DNA from 3 places in the Paenibacillus sp. P46E genome. Region 1 is predicted to be linked to each of the others. Evidence: riboswitches for the same ligand, from Rfam matches in the RefSeq annotation. Region 1 holds a riboswitch; each other region holds the start of a gene.
The links. A riboswitch is a leader RNA that binds a small molecule or an ion and turns the genes downstream of it on or off. The one in region 1 is predicted to bind cyclic di-GMP.

Region 1 (5,779 bases):
GCTCCAAGTATCGTGGATCAAGCTGGGTCTCGTTCAAGATGCCAAAGATGTTCCGAACCAAATCCTTATCCTTGAATTGCCTTACGGATAGATTAACGGAGACACAGACTGGCTTGTAGCCCTCATTCTGCCAAGCTTTATTCTGCGAACAAGCTGTCCGTAACACCCATTCTCCAATAGGGCTAATCAGTCCGCTTTCTTCGGCAATCGGTATAAATTCCGCGGGGCTAATCATGCCCTGAACTGGATGGCGCCATCGAATCAGAGCCTCTATTCCGATAATTTGGCCTGTCTTCAATTCCATCCGGGGCTGATAGAATAATTCAAACTCATGATTATCTAAAGCTTTATGAAGCATTGTCTCCAAGCTCATTTGGTTTGACAATGACGTATTAAGCTTCCCCTCATAGAAACTATAACCATTACGCCCTGCCTTTTTAACCATGTACATCGCTTGATCTGCATTCTTAATAAGTTCCATCCCACTGTCTCCATCCCTTGGAAAGAGGCTGATACCAATACTTGGTGTGGTATACACCTCGTGATCACTTAGCGAAATGGGTATCTTAAATGCCGCAAGAACAGCTTGGGCAATTTGTTCCGATTGTTCACGGGTCACATTGGGAAGTAAGGCGATGAATTCATCTCCACCCATTCTTGAGAGGATCGCATCCTGACCAAGACATTCTTGAACCCTCACAACTACCAGCTTTAATAACTGATCGCCATTTATATGACCGAATGTATCATTTACCATCTTAAACCGATCGAGATCGATGAACAGGACTGCGGCTGTATGACCATGGTCGCCGGCTTCCTCCAAGTAAGCTTGTAATCGTTGATTAAAGGAGACTCTATTGGGTAAGCCGGTCAAGCTGTCGTAATAGGCGAGGTGTTGAATCTCAGCAAACATGCTTTGAAGTCTGGTGGCCATATCCTTGCTGTTAGATATAAGCGTATTAATTTCTTTTATAAAGCTGCCTTTCCAGTTCACAATCTGGTTCTCGGCTATTTTCTCAGGTAAATTAGTGGTTGTGTAGGTTAAAAGCTTAATCGGTCGAACAATGATTTCACTGATTACATTAGAAATAAAAATAAATATCAATCCACAGGCCAATAAAATACTGAATATTTTTATGTAGTAGCTATACAAGCGGTCACGATAGGGGGCAATCGGTGTCTCGACAATAATACTCCAATCACCCATTTGCGGAATTGTCATGATCTTGAAATAGGAGGATTCTCCCCATCTGTTCATTGGATTTCTGATAGCATCCGGGAACCAGTGATACAAACCGCCAATTATTTCACTTACTTCGCCCCTTTCTGCCCAGTTATACGGGTTCATAACGGCCAGATCATCACGAGTACTCGCAATAACCCTGTCATTCCGGTCTACGATTGTGACATTCATTAGTCTATTATTCGCCAGCTTTTTTAACTCCGTTGTAACATAGTTAAGATTTAGAACACCTACGACCGCCCCTGTAAATTCGCCGCTAATCATAATAGGGGAGCCCACAACGACAATGGGTTCGGCAACGCAACCTCTTCCAAGAAACACATCGGAAACAACGAATTGGTGTTTTTCTCTCATATATTCAAAGTAAGGCCGATCCGAGAAGTTTAAGCCAATCGTTGAATTTCCTTTGTTATTTAGTAATGGAGAGAACAGCTTTGTAACTCCGTTGCGATCAGCAATGTATGAAGTAGTAAAATCCGGATATAACGCCAGTAGATAAGCCATTTGGCGCTGCAGTGAATCCATCTCTTCCATCCTATTCTCAGCCGCCACCATCGATAAAGTATTCACTGCGGCAACATGAACTTCTCCCCACTCTGTGAGATCATTGCGGATGATAGCGGAATCTCGTTCAGTCTCTGACTTTATTTTTTCATTCATGTTGTGATACTGTTCATGACCGATCATCACCGTCACCAGAAGCAAAGTTATAAAGGCAAACGTGACAAATATGTTGAAAAGCACATCATGAAGAGAGCTCGACATCTTGCGTTTTTGGAATGATGGCCATTTAATAAGAGGCAGATAAGTAAAGATTAAACTGGAAATCAGTACATTTAAAATACCATTCACGGCATCCTTAAGCACAACCAGCAAGGAAGCGGTGAAATTCATATCCAGGGCATAACGATAGAATACCCATATGAGAGGCATCCCTAAAATCATCCAATATAGGCTATCAATAAGAACAATCCTTTTCCCTCTGTAGAAGACGCCGACAAATAAAGTTTCCAGCACAAAAACAAGCATAGCGTAAGGGTGATTCCAAAGAAACAAAGTGTAACCATTTACAATAGCCGATGCCACTAAAGCCCATTTAAGACCATATATCCGCAATATCAAAAAAGTAAATATACTACCGAAGATAAAATTGACCCCCAGCAATAGGGATAGGTTGAGCATATTACCTAGTAGTCCAAAAATAATCAGAGCTATGATAAATACAATCGACTTTTTAAATATACTCAATGTTCCCCCACCTTATGAATCAGGCCCATTGCAACAAAAAACCTCTCCCGAAAAGGAGAGGTTTCCTTGCCTTCGGTAACTGGCTGGCATAACATATCCAAATTGGAAATGTAATAGCCCCTGTAGTTTTGCGACCCCGTTTTTCAACGAGTGTGCCCTATTATTATTGAGATTATCTGAAAGAAAATACATTATTCGACATTAATCTACAAGCTGACACTAATTATAATTTATACTGCTGAGTGTTACAACCAATTTTTACATTTCTGTATGGCACCATTCATCTCAACGCCACGTATAATTCAAAACAGCCACTAAAACTAAAAAGACACCCCTTAAGGTGTCTTCACTAATACTCCATATGGAGCCGAACCGTGGCTTGTTAAATCCACAATTCGCCGATGTCACATGTTAAGATGTTTAGATACGCTGTTCTGTTCTACCACAACGTCATTATTTACCTCATAATACTGCGCTTGAGCATACCATAGCTCATGGTACTTTCCGCTCTTGTTGGAAACTAGCGCATCATGACTGCCTCTTTGAATTAGCTCGCCTTCGTGAAATACAGCAATATCGTCGCAGAAGCGGCAGCTAGATAGACGGTGCGAGATGTAAATTGCCGTTTTATTGCCGACGATCTCGTTAAATTTCGAATAAATCTCAAATTCGGCTACCGGGTCGAGTGCGGCAGTCGGCTCATCAAGGATGATAATCGGTGCATCCTTATACAGCGCGCGTGCTAGCGCAATTAATTGCGCTTCTCCACCGGAGATTTCTACACCCTTTTCGTCAAAGTCCTTGTATAAGCATGTTTCAGTTCCGCTCGGCATTGTGCTATACCGCTTCATGAAGCCCGCTTCCGTTAGGTATGCCTCAACCTTGGCCTTAGAGTAATCGACCCTGGTCGCTACATTCTGACCTAAACTGAATGAAAACAGCTTGAAATCCTGAAAAACAACCGAAAAAATCGACATATACTCTTCATGACTATACTTCTTAATGTTAATACCGTTGAGTAGAATTTCCCCTTCAGCCGGATCATATAGCCGACAAAGCAGCTTGATGAAGGTTGTCTTACCGCTTCCGTTCATACCCACAACCGCGAGCTTTCCGCCAACTTTAAATTTGAGCGATACGTTACGAAGCGTCTCCTGTTCTGACGAAGGGTATTTGAAGGAGACATTTCGAAACTCGATTTCGTAATCATTATCGCCATCAACGCATAGCGCACGCTTTTCAACGGGGAGCGAACCCTGGTACATTTTTGAGGGGATATCTAAAAAGTCGAAATAGATCCTCATACTTTCGTTATTTGCGCGAAGTACAGCGAGCTCAGTCATGAAGCTTGTAAAAGCGCCGGTAAACTGATTTATGCTTCCCACATACTTTACAATAGAACCAACCCCGAACAATCCCGCCAATGCTTTTAATCCGACAAACAGATAGACTAGGGTCGTGATCAAAACTGTCGAAATCGTAGTACTGCCCGAATATTTCATTTGAATTTTAGACAGCTTGCTAAACACCACATTAATGTCATTGTACAACGCCATAGATTCGCTTTCGATTAATGCCTTCTGATTATAGATCCGAATGTCTTTTCCTGCGCGATAGGCAGGGAGATAGTTGTTAAAATAATAATTGAATACCCGGTTGAATGAGATGATTCCACTCGCAGTTTGATGCATCTTTTGAGTCATGTTTGCATTTGCGTACATACTGACCATAACATTTGCAAGAATGCACGCCCCCAAGATCATCGAAGAGATTGATGATGATGCAAAGCCGTATATCCCCGTCAATTCGTGGCTGGCGTTTAGTGTAAACAACGAAAAAGTAAGCACTACCGAGAAGACAATGACAAACAGACTTTTGATGATCTCCTGATATGAAAAAAATAGCCTCCATATTCCTCCGCTGTTGATATTGCGGATTTCGTTAATCTTCTCTCTCAAACGGTGTGTCTCAGGATTTTCGACGCTTGTGTAGTCCATGTCTATAATTTTCTGGCTCAATCCCATTTCATATTGGTGTTTAAACTCCGCCTCTAAAGTAGAGATGAGTCTGCTCACTAATCTGATAATCAGAGCAACTATTAAATTTAATGATATGGTAATGGCAGCGTACTCGATTAAAGATTGAAAGGATTTCCCGTCGACGATACCGTCAATAATAAGCGCAGACATATAAATATTGACAAAGGGAGAGACCGCATCAAAAATCGCTCTGAGAACAATCAGAGAAAGCAGCCATGGACGGATTCGGCGGATTTCCTGCAGTCCTTTGACGATGTAGCGAATATCATCTATCAAATGCCTCATACTTCCACAACCTCCTTGTAGTAGTGACTTTGGAGGTTGAAGAGATCGGCGTATTTGCCTCCAAGCTTCATAAGTTCACTATGGTTGCCTTCCTCGATGATCTCACCATTTTCAAGAAAGAGTATTCGGTCGCAGAAGCGAGTGCTTGATAATCGGTGGGAAATGAATACCGAAGTTGCGCTTGATGTTAATTCGTTGTACTTCAAATACATTTCGTTCTCCGCAATCGGGTCGAGTGCAGCAGTCGGCTCGTCTAGAACGATGATCTTGCCACCTTTGTATAGCGCTCTTGCCAGCGCAAGCTTTTGTTTTTCGCCGCCTGATAAATCAATAGCGTGGTCGTGAATGCTTTTTAGCAGCACGGTGTTTTCTCTATTCGGCAGACTCTGCACCTTCTCATACAGCCCCGACAGCTTCAATACCTGTTCGAGTCGTTCGCTATCTATTTGCTTTTCCTCGCACAAGGCGATATTTTTCGCAATCGAAATCGGTAGTAGACTGATATCCTGGAACACAACCGACAATAGCGTGTAATAGTCATCACGACTATACTCGGTAATATTCACATTCCCTACCTTTATAACTCCCTCTGTGGATTGATATAGACCACATAGCAGTTTAATCAGTGTCGTTTTACCTGCACCATTAAGCCCTACCAGAGCAATTTTTTCTCCTTGCTTCACTTTAAAGTTTAAGTTCTTTAAGGTATCGCTTTCACTATTTGGATAGCTGAAGGAGACATGATCGAACTCAATTTCCGGGGAGCTTAATGGTAATTTCACGCCTTCTCCACGATTGAAATGGTCAGGCATATCAAGGAATTCGCGTACATCGCAAAAGCCGAGACTTGTCTTCTGAATCTCATTGTAGGAATCGACCAAGCCGAGTAGCCAGCCGGAATATTGGGAAATTAGCGCAAAGTATAGCACAAACTCCGCCACCGTAATCTCGTTCTGGGTGACTT
Region 2 (5,779 bases), on a different contig from region 1:
CAACCTATTTTACCCGCAACCTGCGGGGGACAATCGAAGTGGCATGCTCAGCGCGAGTAAGCGACAGTTCCCCCCTTCCTTCGACATACTTCCATAATATACAGCATAAAGGATAAGTCCTATATATGCGATAGCATACATTGGTTAAAATCAGTACCGGAAACTTAACAAGTTCGTAAAAATTAAGGCTCTTCCGGCCCGTTTTGCGGTGCTATAATGAAAACGGCTGAAAGTTATTTCATTTTTTCTCTTAATAACCTGAAAGAAGATGACCCCTATGAACGAAGGATTACAGGACCGCCTGGAGAAATTTGGACTGTCTTTATATATGATACGCGTTACACTGGCTGCTTCACTCTCCTGGCTGACGGTACACACCTTGTATGGAGACAGCTACTTATATTTCGCTCCACTGGCGGCGATTCTGATCACTCAGGGGAGCGTCAAGGCTTCCTTTGAAAAAGGTGTATACCGGATGACCGGCGTTGTGCTGGGCGGAATTGTGAGCTTGATCGTGGGACGATTCTTCGATGTCGGAGCACTCTCCATTCTGCTGATGCTGCTGGTTGGCATCGGAATCGCGACTGCCTGCCGGATTAATATCCAAGCCATCTCCCAGGTCGGTGTAACCTCTGTTCTGGCCCTCACCTTCTATCATGACCATTATATCGAGTGGCGGGTCGCCGAAACGCTTATCGGAGTCATTATTGCTCTAATCATCAATATGATTATCGTTCCGCCCAAGGGGTTCGTCAAGGTCAAGGGCTTGGCATTCGAAGGCAGTCTACTGCTGGCTGATGCCCTAAGCGGCCTTGCGGGTGGCGGACGGGGAGCGCCTCAGGTTTCGGATACGTTGGCACGTTCCGCTTCGCTGCTGGCGAGGAGCGAGCAGCAGCAAAAGGAGCTGCATTATACCTTAACGCATTACCAGTGCCGCAGCGAGCTTCGCGGACTCTCCCAGGCTACCGCACATCTCAAGCAAATTCAATGCTATGTCAAGGAGATCAGCTCAGAGATTGCGTTGCTGCCAACACATCATGCCGCGTCTGACTGGATGGCGGAGATCGTAAACGCCACCGCAGACTGCATCGCTCTCTATGGTACCAAAACACTCTCAGATGCCGAAAGCCAGCATCCGCTTCCCGAGTCATTGCGCCGGGCCCGCGACCTTCAGCTAGCCTGGTTCTCGGAGCTGCAGGGACAATGCTCACTGACCTCCATCCGCGATCTCGGCGCGGTCTTCTCCCACCTGAACCGGGTGCTGGAGGAAATCGAACAGGCCGACTACGTGGTGATATCAGCCGCACCGCAGAACAGCAAGACAGAGGCTACCCGCGCTATGCACTTCATACAAAAAGGACTCTCCCACAAGCTTTAGGCTTGGGAGCGTCCTTTTTTTCTGGAATATCGGCCATACTCCCCCGCAAAATCCCCTTTTAATTCAGAATTCAATAAATAGAAAAAATCCTTAATTACATTTAATTTACAATAAATCAACAATTAGCTACATTTATCATTATTTATAGTCTAAATCAATTATTCCAGTTGAAAATTCGCTACTTAAGTACTAGAATTAATGTTGTTTACTGAAGTTTTTATTGGACAGAGTGCCAGTATTGACCAGTTTTTTGTCGATTACAGTCGATTTAATGGGCCTTGTACTGAGTATATATCATTGATCTATTCCTAAAGGCAAACTGTCTGAAAGGACAGGACGCAAAGCCATGGGCCTAAGAGTACAGGTATTGCTGTTTTATGGTCGCCAGGTTGCCAATAGAGACGCCATTTGGTCGGATATCCCAAGATATCGCATCACGGCTCCATGATGTTCTTTTCTGTACAGATACCATTGATTATACGAAAAGTGAGGTTACGAGAATGCCGCAGCATATTATCGAACGTTCACGGTACGAGTTCATTGCTTCCATGCTTCTTGGAAAGCACAATCTCATGGATCTTTATTCTGTGGATGCTCAGACGTTTGGCGGAACAGACAGAGCGAAGAACGGCGTTATCATTATCCAGAACAACCAAATTTTCATCACGCCTCCTCTGCCTGGCGGCATGCCCGCTGTAATTTCAGCTGTCCATCCCGTAATCCTTAAGATCAATGGCCAAACCCTCACAGAGCCAACGCCAATCACGTCTGCAGATGATCTCACCTGGGAGATTTGCGAGAAGCCACAATACCAGATTACTGTATCCGATGATAAGCTCAAAGTGTACTTTACGCTTTACCGTGCCGAAAGATATGCCTGGAATCTGGTCAACAGTCCGGCTTCAGCCAATGTCACGGTCCGTGCAGAAATGAACCGTGATTCCTTGTTGTCCGTTCTGTCGATAGCGCAGATTATGTCTGGCTTTGAGAAAAGATCCATTGTCAGCTCGCTCAACATCCCCGCTCTCTATGAAGAACTGAACAACCCGACCTATCTTCCTGTCTGCATAGCAGAAGGCAAGGCTCCCGTACCCGGGACCAATGCGAGACTGGAGCTGCTGTTTCAGAAGAAGATAGACAATGCCTTCAAAGGGACCTGCCCTTCTGATGATGAATCCAGCCACTATGAATTCCTTACTGTAGAAGAAGGCGAAGTGTTTGCACAGAAGCTCCCACCCCAAGAGGGCCTTCCCGGATTCACCGTGTATGGCGGTGTCCTTCCCCCGCCCCCACCGCGGGACCTTACTCTATTGACCGGACACTATGCGGTACTGCTTCCAGGGGGACAGATCGCTGCCCGCTGTAAAGGCAGACCGCGCATTACCGGATACGGAACCTTTGTAAAAACGATTGATTTCCCCCAAACCTATAGGGTTCCGCAGAATGATGCCGTGGAACCTGCCACCATCAGGTTCGCGGGAGATATTATTGCAGCTCATCCTCTGAACAAGAACACGGTTATTGAAGCCCTGGGTAATGTATACATATACGGTGACGTTCACCACTCCAGAATCTCGGCAACAGGCAGTATATTTATCAGCGGCAAAGCAGTCGATAGTGAATTGTACGCCGGAGCGTTCGGCGCCGCACACCACCGTCTGTGCAGCTTTTCCGAGCTGCTGATCCAAGAGATCTCCAGTCTGAGGGAAGCCGCTAAGAACCTTGCCGAGACGGTCGAGTCCACGATGCAGACCGTTAAGTACGGCTTAGTCATTATGCTGCTGCTGGAGAGCAAATATGATCATCTTCCCCTTTTAATTAACGATATGCGGGAACTGTTGTCGGACTTGAGCGCTGACTACCCCCAGGATACCAAAATTGTGAGGCACATGATGGATATCTTTCTGAAACCCGGACATTTTACCGACCTCATTACGGATGCGGGAATAGGCTCTTTTCTGAGCCTGCTTAAAAACCTTATCGAGGGCATCTCCCTCATGCAGGAGGAGCAAGTCCGGATCGATATTTCGGGGGCACTGAACAGCATCATTAAATCCGGCGGAGATATTCATATTCATGGGGAAGGGATTGGCCGTAGCACGCTGTGTTCCTGCGGCGATATTTATTTTGCAAAGGACGGTTCCATGTGCTCCGACTCTGCTATGGAAGCAGAGGGAACGATCACAGCTCAGAATGTCAGCGGAGAGTCCCTTCCCGGATCGCTCCTTGTGGCAGGTCAACAAATCACAGCGAGCACCATTCATAATGCATCAATAACCATAGACGGGTATTCCTTGGAGATTGCTAACCCTGACGGAGGAGTTATCTTTACAGCCAAGAGCTTGAAACAGAAATGCAAAGAATCAGGGGCTGTCCCCGTCGAATAACCACCAGAATCCTCTACATACAGCATGAATCGCCAAAAGAAACAAAGAGACCCTGCAGAGCCGCGTGGCGGCATCCTGCAGGGTCTCTTTGCCGGACACTCAAGATTCGTACTGGGGTCTTTCCAGCTCAAACGTCCGGCCGATAGCCGCATATGAAGCTCCGGCAAGACGGCTGACCGGCTTCAGCTTCGCAGCGTCAATGCGCCCGCCCTGAATCAGTTCATCCTCTATATAGAAGCAGAGCACTTCGCCGACCAGCATATCGCAGTGTCCCAGCTCCACATGCCGTACGAGACGGCATTCCATGGCGATCCTACACTCCTCTATACGCGGAACCCGGATCATCTGCCCGGGTATTGGCGTAAGTCCAGCCAATTCCACCTCGCTGATGCCTTCAGGGGCATTGATCGAGGTATGATTAATGGCGCCAACATTATCCTCGTCCACGATATGTACAACAAACTCTCCATTCACCAGAATATTGCTTGCGGTATGCTTCATCTCTCCGGTGGCCTTGCGCACACAGGAGATCATAATCATTGGAGGTTCATCATTCACAATATTAAAAAAGCTAAACGGGGCGGCGTTCACTACGCCATGTTCGTTCATCGAGGTGACAAAGGCAATGGGCCGCGGAATAATGCTGCCGATCAGCAGCTTGTAGTTATCATGCGCCGTTTGTTCAGAAGCTTTGATATACATGGTATACCTCCAATTAATGAGTAGGACGTCTTAGGGTTCTTCGGCTTATTCTAACATTAACGAGAACAATGCTGCTTACAATAAGCAGGAGGCCAATCACCAGATTCAAGGTAATCTGCTCATGCAGCAGCACTACACTTGAACCGATGGAGATTAACGGAATCAGGAAGGTGAACGAACCTACTCTGCCCGCCTCCCCATCCTTAATAAGATTGAAATATACCATCCAGCCCAGGGCAATCACAAATACGGAAATAAACAGGGTGTTCAAGATAAAAGCCGCATTCCATGTGATATCCGCCCAGCTCTCGGTCACTGACCCTGCGGCCAGCAGAATGATGCCGCCGATCATAATCTGCATGGCGGTCATCCAGAGCATATCTACCCGCGCCGCATTGCGTTTGGTATAGACCGTGGCAAACGCCCAACTGAGCGCACTGGCCAAGGCGAGTACAATTCCCTGGACCGAGATGCTCCCGTTGAAGCCGCCGATGCTGAGCGAGGCCACACCGAGGAAACCAAGCAGGAGACCGGCCAGCTTCAGCCCGTACATGCTCTCCCCCAGCCAGATCCAGGCGAAGATACCGAGCAGCACCGGCTGCAGGAAGACGATGGCCGAGAACAGACCGGAGGGCACATACTGCAGGCCAATGGTCTGGAAGCCATAATAGAAGACGATACTTAGAAAAGCCGAAATCAGATAGACCGGCCACAGCCGCTTGAACTCAAGCTTCTTCCACTTCGGAAGCGCAGCAAATATAAGAATTACACCAGCGATCACGGTGCGGATGCCGGCAAACAAAAGCGGCGGAGCGTAATGTAAGGCAATTTTGGAAAGAGGCCAATTGATGCCCCAGACAATAACCAGAAAGATAAGCAGGGCTATGGTTTTCCTCTGCTGATGCATGTATTCACCTCTTGTTCTATTTTCAACCTAATGATACATTAAAATTAGTTATAATTGAAATGAATTATACTCATAAGGGGCATACCAAATCTGATATGAACAATACTCAAATTCGTTTGTTTGTCAGTATCGCCGAAAGCGGCAGCTTCACCAAAGCCGGATTGGAAATGAATATGACCCAGCCGGCAGTCAGCCGCGCGATCTCTGCACTGGAGGCGGAGCTTGCGGTGAAGCTGCTGCTGCGCGACCGGCGCAACGGGCTGATGCTGACCGATATCGGCAAGCGCGTCCTTGTTATTTTCCGCGAGATTCTGATCGGGTATGACAAAGTGGAACAGGAGATCGCCGCTGAGAAGGGGCTGGAGAAGGGGCTGATCCGAATCGGGGCATTTCCAGTTGCCTCGG
Region 3 (5,779 bases), on a different contig from region 1:
ATCTCCAACGTAACCCACACAATTGCCAAAGGTGACTTTACCACCCGGGCAGATGAGAACGGTTCCATGGGTGATGTCAGCCGTTCCTTCAATACAATGATCGACAAGCTGAAGAAAATACTTACCGAAGCGTCCCAGATTACCCGCCATGTCATGGATGCCAGCCGCGGAATCGAGGACAAGAATCAGAATCTGAAGATCGTAATGGCCCAGGTCTCCTCCTCTTCCAATGAACTGGCTCTTGGTGCAAATGAAATCTCCGTGGACATCGCCGATATGACTGAATCCATCAAAGACATTGAAACCAAGGTTTCGAATTACACAAGCTCTACCAAAGAAATGAACAGACGTTCCATACATACACTAGAATTAGTTGAGAAAGGCCGCCAATCCGTAGATACTCAAGCAGAAGGTATGCGCAAGAATATACAAGCTACCCAGAAGGTTGCCGACACGATTGAAGCACTATCACACAATGCCCGGGGGATCACGATGATCACCAAAACCATTACAGAAATCGCCGAGCAGACCAACCTGCTCTCACTCAATGCATCAATCGAAGCAGCACGCGCGGGTGAACATGGTCGTGGATTCGCTGTTGTAGCCCAGGAAGTACGCAAGCTTGCTGAGGAATCTACAGCCTCCACCAAAGAAGTATTCAGTCTGGTGCGCAGTATTGAGAATGATATCAAGCAAGCGATTGAGAATATTGCCATCAATGAGGAAGTTGTCCAAGTGCAAAATGATATGATCATTGAAACCGCAAATATTTTCGCCCAGATTGTGCAAAGCGTTCAATATATAACCGAACAAATTGCCGCTTTCTCTTCTGAGAGTGACCTCATGCTGGAGAGCGCATTGAAAATCTCTGGAGCAATCGAAAACATTTCTGCTATTACAGAAGAAACTGCGGCGGGAACCCAAGAGGTATCCGCAGCAATGAACGAACAAATAAATGCCCTGCACTCTGTTGCAGAAGAAACAGATAAAATGACTCAAGCAGTATTTCAACTCCAGAAAACGATCCATATCTTCAAATTTTAATCCCCTTTTTCTTAGACCGATTCATATGAAGCGGTCTTTTTTTGTTCACAAAATAATCAATGTTATTTTCAGCAAATTCAGTTTTTTGGCAGCAGCAAGAACCGTTATTTCTTTTGCACTTCTCTCCGCTATTTTTAATGAAAAAAATAAAATGTATGCAATGGGATTGAAAGGGTGTTTTGAACATTAGTCTTATTAACCCAGATATAAAATGAGTACACCTGATTACTCCAATGTAATCCTCCATTTCCATACATAGGGATAGTTCAATATACCTGATATATTTCCGTTTCAATATTTCTTCACAATTTGTATTATTAAGACTTTTTTGCACTAGATTATTTTTTGGATTCGCCCTGTTTTACAACTCAACCGGACATCTTCTTACAATTGACATTGTTCGTTAATTTCGTCATAAACTGAGCTTTTCAGCACAAATATATTGACAAGAGAGGAGTTAGAAATATATTGTAAAGTAAAAATATGCATTATTTTCAATACATCATAACGGCAAAATTCTCCGAAAGGGAATGACGCAAAGCCATGGATCTACAGTCTCATTTTTATGGGACCAAGACAGCCAGGTTGCTGAACAACCGAAGGTCTGGGAAACCCCCGTTCTTAACGGTTATTCATTGCAGCCGACCTGTACTCTCGTGAGTGCAGGTTTTCTATTGTTGGCTAAATAAAAAACATTGGGTGGGTGGATTATCTGAAAACGGTCGCAGATTATATGGCTGAGGCACTACGAAACCTCGGCGTAACACATTCCTTTGGCATAATCGGCAAGTCTATTTGTCCCGTAGTTCTAAAAATGGTAGATTACGGGATTGAATTTATTCCTGGCAGACATGAGTCCAGTTCCGGGTTCGAAGCAGCAGGTTATGCTCTCAAAACCGGCAGGCTGGGTGTAGCTTTTGGGACCTCGGGGCCAGGCGGAACCAATCTTCTTACTGCTGCAGCGCATGCAAAAGCGAACAACCTGCCTGTACTATTCATTACAGGGCATCAATCTATCAAGGAACTGGGAATTCCACAGTGCCAGGATTCTTCGTCATATCTGGCTGACCTGGCAGACATGTTCAGACCGGCTACACTCTTCAGTAAACTGGTGGAGCGAGGCGATCATTTCAGCACCTTATTTAACCATGCTATTTCCATCGCTCTGGGCGGGCAGCGTGGTCCGGTCCATTTATGTATACCGTTTGATGTGCAGACGGAAATGCTGGAAGAATGCCGGATAGTGATTCCAGAGCGTGAACATCTCGTAAGCACTGCTAATTTCGAACGTGTAATTTCAGCAATTAATACCTCTAGCAATCCTCTTATTATTGCCGGCAAAGGGGTTAACCGTTCTATTGCACACCAAGAGCTTATTCAGCTGGCTGAAACTTTTAACATCCCTGTTGTTACCTCACCGGGAGGAAAAGGTGCGATCCCTTGGGATCACCCGTTATACCATGGACCAATCGGTGTTGGCGGCTGCAAGCACGGTGATGATTTATTGAACCGCAGTGATCTGTTCATTGTGCTTGGATCACGTCTGAGTGACATGACGATCTGCAATCTAAAGGCTGAAAATCACCCTAAAACACTTATCCAATTTGATGTTGACCCTACCTTCGTAGGAAAAATTTTATCTTCACAGACCATCTCTATAGGCGGCGATTTACGCGATAATTTGTCTTTTTATCTAAAGAATATAGATACTGCCGCTATAAAAAAACACATAACAGAAACCGATGTTGATTATGCGGAAGAGTTGCCTGTTCTCTCCAAGCTGTCACTAGCTTCGGTTATGAGTACCCTAAGCGATTTGATTCCTTACAACAACACCGTTTTTGTGGATGACGGCAGCCATGGCTTCAACGCTGTAAAATGGTACAACGTGAAAAAACCGGGCAGTTTTGTCTTTGATGCCTATTTTGCCTGCATGGGCAATTCCATTGGCATGGCCATTGGCGCTAAGGTCGCTTCTCCTGAAGAAACTATTTTCTGCATAACCGGGGATGGCTGCTTCATGATGCTTGGTGCTGAAATCAATACTGCAGTCTGCAAGAATATTCCGGTAATCTTTATCGTAGTGAACAACATGCAGCTGGATATGGCACTTAAGGGAATGGAGAAAACCACAGGCAGAATTGACGGTACAATCTTCGAGGTACCTATGGATGCCGTGAAATTCGCTGAGTCGCTCGGAGCCACGGGCTATAGATGCGAAACTACTGAGCAATTCAACAATGCTGTACAAGCTGCAGTCGCGTCAAACCGTGTAGCTGTCATTGAGCTGTTGACGGACCGTGACGAAGTGCCTCCAACGGCCCATAGGACGTTGAATCTCAACTAAGTTCATAGCAGCGGTAAGAATCAAGCTTACTATGGCCGATTCCTTGCCGCTCATCAAAATTCAGGAGGCATCTCTGTGGAAAACACCAGTAACAGCGGTCTAAAGCATTTTACCAACCTATCCGGCGACTACGGTGCCAAGGCACTGGCTCCAATTAAAGAGCATTTCCCCGAACTGGCCGAGTACATCATGGGCAACGCTTACGGGGATATTTTTCAGCGCACAACGATTGGTTCTGATTGGAAAGAAATTGCTGTTATTTCTTCTTTGATTACTATGGGGCAATTTGAACAGCTCGGAGTCCATTATGTGATGGCGCTCCGCGTCGGAATAACTGTGGACCAGATCAAGGGAATCTTACTCCACCTGGTGCCTTGTATCGGTGCTCCAAGAGTCATTTCAGCCTTTAATGTGCTGCTTGCAACGCTTGAGGAAATCCAATAAATTCTTCTTCAACAATTTTATACACAATTCGACTTTTTTCTTGCTTATTTGAGAAATATATGATTATATTAGAGGGAAAATATCCCAAAACTATAGTTTTCGTGTCGAATCAAAGCGTAAAACCAAAAGTTATTTGGATATATTCTATGACTGAACGACAACGTACAGTCGACATTTCCGTTAATCGTTTCACACATTTAATTTTGGGAGAGATGAGCACATGGGTAAATTTATTTTGAAAACCGATTCTGTTAACAAGGTCATTAATATTGAATTAGAAGGCACTTTCTCCAATGAGGATGGTCTCAAATCGATTCAAGCTTATCAGCAGACCGTTAACCCGATCACACCTTCAGAATACGCACTGCAGATTGACTGCAGAAAACTAAATGTTACTGCTCCTGATGTTGTGCCTCTGCTGGAAGGCTGCTTCATCATGTTCAAAGCTGATGGTTTTGAAAAAGTAAGCCTGACCCTTGAAAATAACCCTATCCTTAAAATGCAACTCGCACGTCTCGGCCGTAAAGCTGGACTTGATAACCTGGAGATTGTTTCAACTGTTCAATCTTAAGTATTGTTTCAAGACTCACCAGCCTGAATGATGGTTGTGAAGCAAGTTTTGTACAAAACTTGAGGGCGGGAAGAATCGCTCATTAACTTTTAGGAGGATTACCATGGCCGGGATACGGATTAAGGACATTGATATCTATCATCCAAGCAAAAAGATTGGCAACGACTTTTTCATACAACATTTTGACGAAAAAGGTATTGATATCCGTGGCCTCCTGGCTACTCTTGGCCGTGATAACCGCTATAGCATCGACAGCAATGAAGAGAATTCTCTGACCATGGCTTTTGAGGCGGCAAGCAACGTACTGGACAAGACCGGGCTTACCGGGGCTGACATCGACCTGATTGCCTATGCCAGTCAGACTCCTGAATACATCTTCCCGACGAACTCACTCATGATTCACCGATTAATCGGTGGGGCTTCCCACACCATTTGCATCGACAGTAATGCCAACTGTGCAGGTATGACTGCCTCGGTGGAACAGGTAAGCCGCCAAATGATCGCCAATCCAAGAATCCGCCGCGCACTGGTAATCGGTTCAGACCACGTTGCTCCGCATGCGGATAAAAACGATCCTGTCTATTTTGCCAACTTTGGTGATGCTGCCGCTGCTGTTATTCTGGAGCGGGACGAGAATTCGGTGGGCTTCATTGATTCTATATATCAGACAGACACATGTGTCTATGGGAACTCGATGTTTCCTGCGGAAGGCTTAGCTAACCTTGGACGCGGTGGTGTAGGTGCCGGAGAGTTCAATGTGAAGTTCATTCCTTTTGATGACTCCATCTGTGTAGATGCAGCCTCGGAATCAATCAATACATTGCTGAGCAATAATGAGATCGCTCCCGAGTCTATCAAAGCCGCCTGCTTCTCACAGCTGTCTCTCCCTAATATTCGCGCCGTATCTGACAAAATAGGCATCGACACCGACGTTGCGGTCTACATCGGCGATGAATTCGGCTATACTTCGACAAGCAGTCCTTTTGTCGCCCTGCACAAAGCAGTGACTACTGGAATGATTGAACGCGGTGACAAAGTGCTCTTCTGGACCGTTGGCGCAGGCTGGCAAAATGTTGCTTTTGTAATGGAATACTAAACATTATTCGTGATACCTAAAATGGCCCGCAAGCAGATCATCTGCTTGCGGGCCATTTGCGATTAGTCTATCTAATAAGTTCGCTGCTCTGATAGCGATTCATTCCATACTCGTTAACGGTGACCTTCATGCTTCTCCCAGCCCATGGTCCGCGACACAGCATCCTGCCAGGCATGGTAACGAAGCTCACGCTCTGCCGGCTCCATAGCAGGCGAGAATACCTTCTCAGCCTTATTAAAGCTATCGAGCTGTTCCCGGTTCCAAATCCCTGACGTAA

Region 2: it holds a riboswitch for cyclic di-GMP, as region 1 does, so the genes downstream of both, A3849_RS04295 (flagellar assembly protein A) here and A3849_RS06255 (bifunctional diguanylate cyclase/phosphodiesterase) in region 1, are expected to answer to the same signal.
Region 3: it holds a riboswitch for cyclic di-GMP, as region 1 does, so the genes downstream of both, A3849_RS24495 (thiamine pyrophosphate-binding protein) here and A3849_RS06255 (bifunctional diguanylate cyclase/phosphodiesterase) in region 1, are expected to answer to the same signal.

What each region holds. Positions count from the first base shown of each region.
Region 1 is NZ_LVYZ01000027.1:69,818-75,596, reverse strand. It holds gene A3849_RS06255 (bifunctional diguanylate cyclase/phosphodiesterase) at 1-2,491, opposite strand, end outside; cyclic di-GMP riboswitch class I at 2,563-2,658, opposite strand; gene A3849_RS06250 (ABC transporter ATP-binding protein) at 2,896-4,815, opposite strand; gene A3849_RS06245 (ABC transporter ATP-binding protein) at 4,812-5,779, opposite strand, start outside.
Region 2 is NZ_LVYZ01000014.1:163,196-168,974, reverse strand. It holds gene A3849_RS04300 (FUSC family protein) at 278-1,378, shown strand; cyclic di-GMP riboswitch class I at 1,682-1,775, shown strand; gene A3849_RS04295 (flagellar assembly protein A) at 1,879-3,765, shown strand; gene A3849_RS04290 (flavin reductase family protein) at 3,865-4,467, opposite strand; gene A3849_RS04285 (DMT family transporter) at 4,481-5,374, opposite strand; gene A3849_RS04280 (LysR family transcriptional regulator) at 5,470-5,779, shown strand, end outside.
Region 3 is NZ_LVYZ01000066.1:5,802-11,580, forward strand. It holds gene A3849_RS24490 (methyl-accepting chemotaxis protein) at 1-1,044, shown strand, start outside; cyclic di-GMP riboswitch class I at 1,544-1,637, shown strand; gene A3849_RS24495 (thiamine pyrophosphate-binding protein) at 1,748-3,391, shown strand; gene A3849_RS24500 (carboxymuconolactone decarboxylase family protein) at 3,467-3,835, shown strand; gene A3849_RS24505 (hypothetical protein) at 4,056-4,406, shown strand; gene A3849_RS24510 (3-oxoacyl-[acyl-carrier-protein] synthase III C-terminal domain-containing protein) at 4,510-5,502, shown strand; gene glpK (glycerol kinase GlpK) at 5,616-5,779, opposite strand, start outside.